Linked DNA regions of Limibacter armeniacum. The main gene of each other region encodes a partner of the protein of the gene in region 2 in a complex. Links are inferred from orthologs where the notes say so. Each region holds a gene or a part of one and is shown on either strand. Other genes may lie near its edges.

Region 1 (2,921 bases), on a different replicon or contig from region 2:
CCTGATTATTTTGGCTGTAAAGCCCTACCAGATCAAGGAGATCCTTGAAGAGATCAAGCCCGTACTTGATCCCAATAAACATGTACTGGCTTCTGTAGTGACTGGTGTTACACTAGAGGATATGCAGTCTGTAATTGGTAGTGATGTTTCAGTCTTTCGCGTTATGCCTAATACTGCAATTGCCATTCGGGAATCCATGACCTGCATTGCCACCAATAATGCAGACCAGGAAAGCCAACAATCCATTCTGGAATTGTTCAAGCAACTTGGAGATGCCATCATGATTGATGAAGGACTGATGTCAGCCTCTACGGTATTGGGAGCCTGCGGCATAGCCTATACCATGCGCTTTATCAGGGCTGCCATTCAAGGAGGAATCGAGATCGGATTTAGCTCGGAGGTTTCTCAGCAGATTGCCGTACAAACCGTCAAGGGAGCTGCCAGCCTGCTGATGGAAACAGGCAATCACCCAGAACAGGAAATAGATCGGGTGACCACGCCAAAAGGCTGTACCATAGCCGGACTTAATGAGATGGAACATCAGGGTTTCAGCTCGTCTCTAATCAAAGGCATCAAGATTTCGCATGGCAAAATAAGTGGAATAGCAGAGGAGTTTGAGCGTAAATAGCCAATGGCTGTTTTCACCTGAAAGTGATATTCAAAACCCAGCTGAACATTAGTTGGGTTTATTTTTATCCTATGTTTGACTTAGAATATTTAAATTTTCACAAAAATTTTGTCCTTTATCTGAAAATTCACTGATTGCTTTCAGTTTAGGCTAGGTCCGTTCCTAATATTTTTTCAAAAGGAAGGTAAAGCCGGTTGAAGGTTGAAAGGTTATTGCTTATCTTTCACCCCAAGTGGACAATATTGTATTTTTTTAATTACCACTTGTACATTAATTAGTATTTAACACTACCAAATAATATACGACATTGAAAAAGATAGCTGTATTCACATCAGGAGGGGACGCACCAGGCATGAACGCCTGCGTCAGAGCCGTAGTTAGAACAGCCATTTATAACGGGGTTGAAGTAATGGGTATCATCCGCGGTTACAAAGGCATGATTGAAGGCGACTTTGTAAAGCTTGATTCCTATTCGGTCAGCAATATCATTCAGAAAGGCGGTACTATTCTGAAATCGGCAAGATGCGACGAATTCCGAAGCAAAGAATGGAGACAAGTAGCCTATGATAAGGTAATGGATGCCGGAATCGAAGGAATGGTTGCCATCGGTGGTAACGGTACCTTTACGGGTGCAGACCTTTTCCTACAGGACTTCAATATTCCTACAATCGGTTGTCCTGGTACCATTGACAATGACCTTTACGGAACTGATTATACAATTGGTTACGATACTGCTGTAAACACAGCATTGGATGCCATTGACAAGATTCGTGACACTGCTGACTCGCACGACCGTGTATTCTTCGTAGAAGTAATGGGTCGTGATGCCGGTTATATCGCTATCCAGTGTGGTATCGGTGGTGGTGCCGAACTGGTAATGGTTCCTGAAAACCCTGACAGCTTTGAAAGCGTAATCGACACGCTGAAAAACGGTAGAGAAAACAAGAAAACATCTGCCATGGTAGTGGTAGCAGAAGGTGAAGAACTTGGCAATGCCAACGTGATTGCACAAAAAGCGAAAGAAGCCCTGCCTCATATGGACATTCGTGTTACGAACCTTGGTCACATCCAACGTGGTGGCGCCCCTACTGCACTTGACCGTATATTGGCTAGCCGAATGGGCATGGCTGCTGTAGAAGGCCTATTGGCAGGTAGAAAAAGTGAAATGGTAGGTATTATCAATGATCAGGTAGCTTACACACCATTTGCTGATGCCATTCACAAGAAAAAGCCATTGAACAAGGAGCTGATCAAGATGGTAAACATCCTGAGTATCTAGACATAAGACTTAGCTCTTGAGATAAAAGAAACCCCCAATGGCTGCAAAGCTATTGGGGGTTTTCATTTACATGATATCTAAAGGTTATTATATCACTTGCTCCTCAACTGTATATAAGGAATAATCACTTCCTCCAAGGAAATGCCACCATGCTGGAAGGTGTCCTTGTAATACTTCACATAGTGATTGTAGTTGTTGGGATAAGCAAAGAAATAATCCTCTGTTGCAAAAGCATAGGAAGTTGATACATTTACTTTAGGCAACATGTATTCTTCTGGCTTAGCCACAGCCAATACATTCTTTCGGTCATAGCTCAGGTTTTTACCTTGCTTATAACGAAGGTTCGTATTGGTATTTCTATCTCCAATGATCTTGTGCGGACGCTTCACTCTCACTGTACCATGATCTGTCGTCACGATCACATGTACATCCTTTTCTGCCAGCATCTTCAATGTCTCCAACAATGGTGAGTGCAGGAACCATGAATGTGTCAGAGAACGGTAAGCCGCTTCATCAGGAGCCAGCTCCCTTACCATTTCCGTATCGGTACGGGCATGTGACAACATATCCACAAAGTTATACACAATCACATTCAGTTTGTTATTCAGCAGGCTATGTAAGTTATCTAGCACCTGTCTGCCCTGATGCACATGTATTACTTTGTTATATGAAGATTTAATATTGAACTTGTTACGACTTAATTGCTCCTGCAAGAACTCAAATTCGTTGTTGTTTTTGCCATCTTCTGAATCCTCGTCAACCCAAAGGTTAGGATAGTGCTTTTTCATATCCAATGGCATCATGCCTGAGAATATGGCATTACGGGCATAAGCCGTCGTGGTAGGAAGAATAGAATAATAAGCAGACTCCTCTTCCTTCACAAAGTACTCCGTAAAAGTCGATTCCAATACCTTCCACTGATCCAGTCTAAGGTTATCAATCAATATGAAAAAGACAGGCTTATCATCTTGCTTCAACAGCGGGAAGACCTTCTCTTTCATCAACTGGTGCGAA
Region 2 (2,986 bases):
AGAGAGCCCTTGGTTCTGGTACTGTTTTGCTACAGAAACGACGAAGCGGAGGTTAGCTTTCGTTAGCTTTTCCAAAGCTAGCTGATCTCCCTCCCTGATACGCTTTGCCAACTCTACTTCTTCATCAGGAGTTAACAGGTCGACTTTACCAATCTCCTGGAGATACTTATCCAGTGATTGCGACTCCCTGTTTGTAATTTGCTTACTAATCTTGAGTTGTCTCATCAGTTGGTGACTTTTATTTTTTCAGACAAATGCCTTATGATAACGAATATGTAGGTTTATTAGTTCACAATCAATTATAAAAAGATTGGACAAGAGGAAAACTAGGTATTGTAATACCACTTCTTTGAATTACAACACCTAGTTTATCTATAATGTTCAATAGTGTGATTTAGAATCTCTTCTTACCACCTCTATCTCCACCACCTCTACGATCACCTCTATCGTTTCTTTCCTTTTTACGTTCCTGATAGCCTTCTGGTTTAGCTAGCAGTTCTTTTCTAGAAAGTCTATACTTTCCTGTCTTCTTATCGATGTCAATCAGCTTCACTTTCACTTCTTCTCCTACTTCCATGACACCATCCATAGTCTCGATTCTTTCCCAAGAAATCTCTGAGATATGAAGCAAACCATCTTTACCTTTCATGAATTCAACGAAGGCTCCAAATGGCTGAATTGATTTTACAACTCCATCATATACCTCACCAATTTCTGGTACTGCAATGATTGCTTTTACACGTTCAACTGCTGCTTTCATATCGTCTCCATTGACAGCAAAGATATTTACAAGACCTTTACCTTCAACTTCCTCGATAACAACCGTTGTATTTGTTTCCTTCTGGATTTCCTGTACAATCTTACCACCTGGTCCGATCACAGCACCAATCATATCCTGCTCAATCTCGATTGTCACAGAACGTGGAGCATGAGGTTTCAAGTCAGGACGAGCTTCCTTAATTACAGCCTCCATCTTGCCACGGATATGAGACCTACCCTCATTAGCCTGAGCCAAAGCTGATTTCAGTACTTCGTATGACAAACCATCCACTTTAATATCCATCTGGCAAGCAGTGATACCTTTTTCAGTACCTGTTACCTTGAAGTCCATATCTCCCAAGTGATCCTCATCACCCAAAATATCAGAAAGTATCGCATACTTACCAGTTTCAGGGTCTGAAATCATACCCATCGCAATACCTGATACTGTCGATTTAAGTTTCACACCTGCATCCATCAGCGCCAAAGAACCTGCACAAACCGTTGCCATTGATGATGACCCGTTCGATTCCAGAATATCTGACACTACACGTACAGTGTAAGGGTTTTCATTTTCAGGAGGCATTACCATTGAAAGTGCTCTCAATGCCAAGTTACCATGACCTACTTCACGTCTACCAGGACCTCTGTTAGGCTTAACCTCACCAGTAGAGAAACCAGGGAAGTTGTAATGCAAAATAAAGCGGCTTGTACCTTGGAACATAGCACCATCGATCATCTGCTCGTCCAACTTAGTACCCATTGTTACAGTTGTCAGTGATTGAGTTTCACCTCTTGTAAACAATGCAGAACCGTGTGCTGAAGGCAAATAATCTACCTCACATTCAATTGGACGAATTTCTGTCAGCTGACGACCATCCAATCGAACTTTTTCATCCAACACCAAGTTTCTTGCTGCTTTCTTTTCTGCTGCATTCAGGTATTTTTTCACCAAGAAGAGATCAATTGTTTCATCATCTTCTGGAAGTGCGTCCAAATACTCTTGCTTTATAGCTGAGAACGCTTCTTTACGTTCTGATTTATTTTTGATAGAAGCTTTAGCTACAGCATAAAGCTTGTCATATACTTTATCAAAAATCTCTTTCTCTAGCTCTTCGTTTTCAGGTCCCTTGTCGTATTCTCTTTTTTCTGTTTTGCCAGCCATCTCAGTCAGTTCGGCTTGAGCTTGACACTGTACTTTGATTGCATCATGAGCAACTTTCATTGCTTCCAGCATAACATCTTCCGACACTTCATTCATCTCACCTTCCACCATCAGGATATTCTCCTCAGAAGCTGCTACGATCAAATCAAGATCACAAGCTTCTATTTGTGCTGGTGTTGGGTTTACTACATATTCACCATCCTTAGTTAGGATTACTCTAACTTCTGAAATTGGTGTTGGGAAAGGAATATCTGATACTGCTAAAGCACAAGAAGCTGCCAACGCTACCAATGCGTCTGGTTGAGCTTCCTGATCTGCAGAAATCAAGGAAATATTTACTTGTGTTTCGTAACGATAGTCAGATGGGAACATTGGTCTAAGCGCACGGTCTACCAATCTTGAAATCAAGATTTCCCTGTCACTTAATCTGCCTTCTCTCTTCAGGAATCCTCCAGGGATTTTACCAGCAGAAGCAAATTTTTCTTGGTAGTCTACTGATAAAGGGAAGAAATCGATTCCTTCTCTCAAATCTGTGCTTGACACTACAGTAGCCAAAAGCATTGTATTGCCCATTCTCAATACAACAGCACCATCTGCTTGTCTTGCCATCTTGCCTGATTCGATTGAAATCTCTCTTCCGTCAGGGAGGGCAATAGTTTTGTTAATTACGTTTTCGAACATCGTATGTGAACTTCTTTTTGTTACAGCTTAATTCAGCGAAAATTCTGCGAGGCGAATATGAGAGGTTGATCTTGACTGCTTATTGATTTCTCTATCTCTATGGCTGGCTAAGGAATAATGCCGCAGCCCAAGGTAGGGTTGTGCCTCTATTTTGCACATAGAATAACCGCTTGCTTAATTTTTTTTTCCGCTTTTTTATCTCTTTCTTCTTTCAACCATGAAAAATACAAATTTTCACCAACTATTGTCCGCTTAATTGTATTTTTTATCACATTTTGAACACATTCTTGTGCTCCAATAACTTAAGGTAGCTTCATTTTTGTAAAATCTTGCTATCCTTTTCTATATGCATCTGTTAAAAAAATCAGCTTTTAATACTGG
Region 3 (2,931 bases), 330 kb from region 2 along the record:
CAAGACTCTTGTCAACTTTATGAAGGGACATACTCAACTCGACAACTTTATTGAGATTCATAAACCCATGCTGGATGAACTTTGTCACAGCGTCCTTCACAATGTATTGCACCACCCCCAAAAACGTTACCGTATATCCATCGAAGGGCGGGGGCAGTCTTCAGGTGAAAGTACCCTTGCAAACATACAGCTCGCAGTAATGCGCGCCCGCTTTGTAAGAGACAAGTTCCATGAGTACTTATTAAATTTTAAGGAAGGAAGTTACAGCATCCGGGACATGGTTATAAACAAGAGGCTATATATTAGAGTTATAGATGTGTTGCCATACTATGATCAGGAAAAAGGAAAGACTTCTTGGACAGATGGTACAATTGACGCCCCCAAATACCAAAGAGGCAAAGTAAACGTCTATTATGAGTCTAAGAGTATTTGAGGTTTGTAATCAAGCGTAAAATGTATCACCTTTGCGGATATAGAAAGCGCAATACTCACTAACAATCAAGCATATGGATAACAGTATCGTATATACCATCATCTTCATTTTCCTGATGAGTACACTTTTCCCAATGGCTGGATACTACATGGATTTCCGTCATAGAAAGAAAATGCATCAGCGAAAGCAGAAGTAATGCTGATAAACAAAAAAAGCTGACCAAGTAAATGGTCAGCTTTTTTTAATTTATAACTCTATCTGTATTGATTACTTCGCATAATTCACAGAACGCATCTCTCTGATAACTGTCACCTTGATCTGTCCAGGATATTGCATTTCCTTTTCGATCTTGTCAGCTACTTCAAATGACAGTTGGCTTGCTTCTGTATCTGTTACATTCTCGGCATCCACCATCACTCTCAGTTCACGACCCGCCTGCATTGCATAACACTTGTTCACTCCTTTAAAGCTAAGTGCCATACTCTCCAGATCCTTCAATCGCTTGATATAAGATTCCATCATCTCACGTCTAGCTCCAGGACGAGAACCACTGATTGCATCACATGCCTGAACAATTGGAGAAATTAGTGTCGTCATTTCGACTTCATCATGGTGAGCTCCAATCGCATTACATACATCAGGATGCTCTCCGTATTTCTTTGCCAAGTTCATACCCAAGATTGCGTGAGGTACTTCTGGCTCTTCTGGCCATACTTTACCAATATCATGCAATAGTCCCGCACGCTTAGCCTGTTTTGCATTCAGCCCTAGCTCAGAAGCCATTGATGCTGCAAGCTTGGCTACTTCACGTGAGTGCTGTAACAGGTTCTGACCATAAGATGAACGGAAACGCATTCTACCAACCATCTTGATCAGCTCAGGGTGCAATCCGTGAATACCTAGGTCGATCACTGTTCTTTCACCCAACTCAACGATTTCCTCTTCAATACTCTTACGAGTCTTGGTTACTACTTCCTCGATTCTTGCAGGGTGAATACGTCCATCCGCTACCAAACGCTGAAGTGAAACTCTTGCGATTTCCCTTCTTACAGGATCAAATCCAGAAATGATAATCGCTTCCGGTGTATCGTCCACAATAATCTCCACTCCTGTAGAGGCTTCCAGTGCACGGATATTTCTACCTTCACGACCGATGATTTTACCTTTCAAATCATCATTTTCAAGGTTGAATACTGATACACAGTTTTCAATCGCATGCTCTGCAGCCGTACGTTGAATTGTCGTAATGATCGTTTTCTTAGCTTCTTTGGTTGCAGTAAGCTTTGCTTCTTCCATAATGTTCTTAATATGGATTGATGCTTTGGTACGTGCCTCGTCCTGCAACGCTTCTACCAACTGCTCTCTTGCTTCGTCTGCTTTTAGGTTTGCAATCTTTTCCAGTTTGGAAACCTGCTCCTGACGCAACACTTCAGCCTCGTCCTTTGCCTTTATAGCTAATTGCTTTTGATCTGCTACTTCATTGAAACGATCCTCCAACTCTGTATTCTGCTTCTTCAGTTGCTCTGATTGCTTTGCCAGCTGAGCTTCCTTCTGCTTCAGTTTCGCTTCGTTCTGCTTCAGTTTATTTTCGTACTGTTTCAGTCTGTTTTCATTAACACTGAGTTGGTTTTTACGCTTTGCAACATCACTATCAAAGTCAGACTTCATCTTCAGGTATTTCTCCTTTGCCTCCAGTATCTTGCTTCGCTTATTGGCTTCTGCATCACTCTTAGCGTCCTCGATAAGCCTCTCTGCTTTTTGACGAGCATCCGTCTCCATTTGCTTGAACACAAGCATCAGTAAATATCTGCCAATAACTACCCCTATAATCAGGGCAACTACTGCTGTTACTACAACTTCCATCATGTTTACACCAGTTTTGAAATACCTCGCATCATATTTAATGCAAGGTTACCATCTATAAAATCTGGCTTCGGGTAAGTTTGCTTTATACAGATTCTTAAGGAAGCAATATTTAAAAGCAAGTAGGCAAGTTCAGATTTCTGGGTTTTCCTGTCCGCTGGTATTCAGACCAGACAAAATCAGGCTGTTCAGCCCGCTCAGCATTGCAACTGCTTCGGCTTCCTCTTCAGCCCGTCCCATACTTTCAACCAAAATATCGAAAGCAGTCATGGCCAAGAGATCCGCAGTACTAGCAATGCCCAAACGTTTGCGTTTCAGCTCAATTTTTTCGTTCAAGGTATACGCAGCCTTCCTCAGGAGTTTCTCTTCCTGAGCATCGGCAATCAACGTATATTCCCGTTCACATATTTTTATTTTAATCTGACTTTTCATAGAAATATTTTGCACTCTAACTGATACCTACAACAAATGATACCAGTAGCATTTCTATTCCCCACTAACTTTCACTTACCGACTTTTCCTTAAGCTTCCCCTCTGCCGATTAGTTACAATTCTAGCAAATTTCAATTGATATGAAAAATAGATAATTTTTTAGTGGGTTCCTGTTCTTTCTTCAATTTTATATCTCGGAACCT

Evidence for each region. Proteins that work in one complex are often made in the same cells at the same time.
Region 1: pnp (region 2) and pfkA share a complex: the UniProt entries of both Bacillus subtilis proteins name them as parts of the possible RNA degradosome complex. The link is inferred for Limibacter armeniacum from one-to-one orthologs.
Region 3: pnp (region 2) and rny share a complex: the UniProt entries of both Bacillus subtilis proteins name them as parts of the possible RNA degradosome complex. The link is inferred for Limibacter armeniacum from one-to-one orthologs.

The regions. Positions count from the first base shown.
Region 1 is NZ_JBAJNO010000008.1:645,731-648,651, reverse strand. It holds pfkA (6-phosphofructokinase), read left to right. Parts: upstream 1-935; coding sequence 936-1,907; downstream 1,908-2,921. Other genes in the region: porX (T9SS response regulator signal transducer PorX), read right to left, coding at 2,000-2,921; proC (pyrroline-5-carboxylate reductase), read left to right, coding at 1-628. UniProt on the Bacillus subtilis protein: Catalyzes the phosphorylation of D-fructose 6-phosphate to fructose 1,6-bisphosphate by ATP, the first committing step of glycolysis.
Region 2 is NZ_JBAJNO010000009.1:2,196,636-2,199,621, forward strand. It holds pnp (polyribonucleotide nucleotidyltransferase), read right to left. Parts: upstream 2,606-2,986; coding sequence 395-2,605; downstream 1-394. Other genes in the region: V6R21_RS26960 (sigma-70 family RNA polymerase sigma factor), read right to left, coding at 1-225. UniProt on the Bacillus subtilis protein: Involved in mRNA degradation. Catalyzes the phosphorolysis of single-stranded polyribonucleotides processively in the 3'- to 5'-direction. Necessary for competence development in Bacillus subtilis.
Region 3 is NZ_JBAJNO010000009.1:1,864,201-1,867,131, forward strand. It holds rny (ribonuclease Y), read right to left. Parts: upstream 2,300-2,931; coding sequence 701-2,299; downstream 1-700. Other genes in the region: V6R21_RS25610 (hypothetical protein), read left to right, coding at 1-433; V6R21_RS25615 (hypothetical protein), read left to right, coding at 507-629; V6R21_RS25625 (cell division protein ZapA), read right to left, coding at 2,429-2,728. UniProt on the Bacillus subtilis protein: Endoribonuclease that initiates mRNA decay. Initiates the decay of all SAM-dependent riboswitches, such as yitJ riboswitch. Involved in processing of the gapA operon mRNA, it cleaves between cggR and gapA.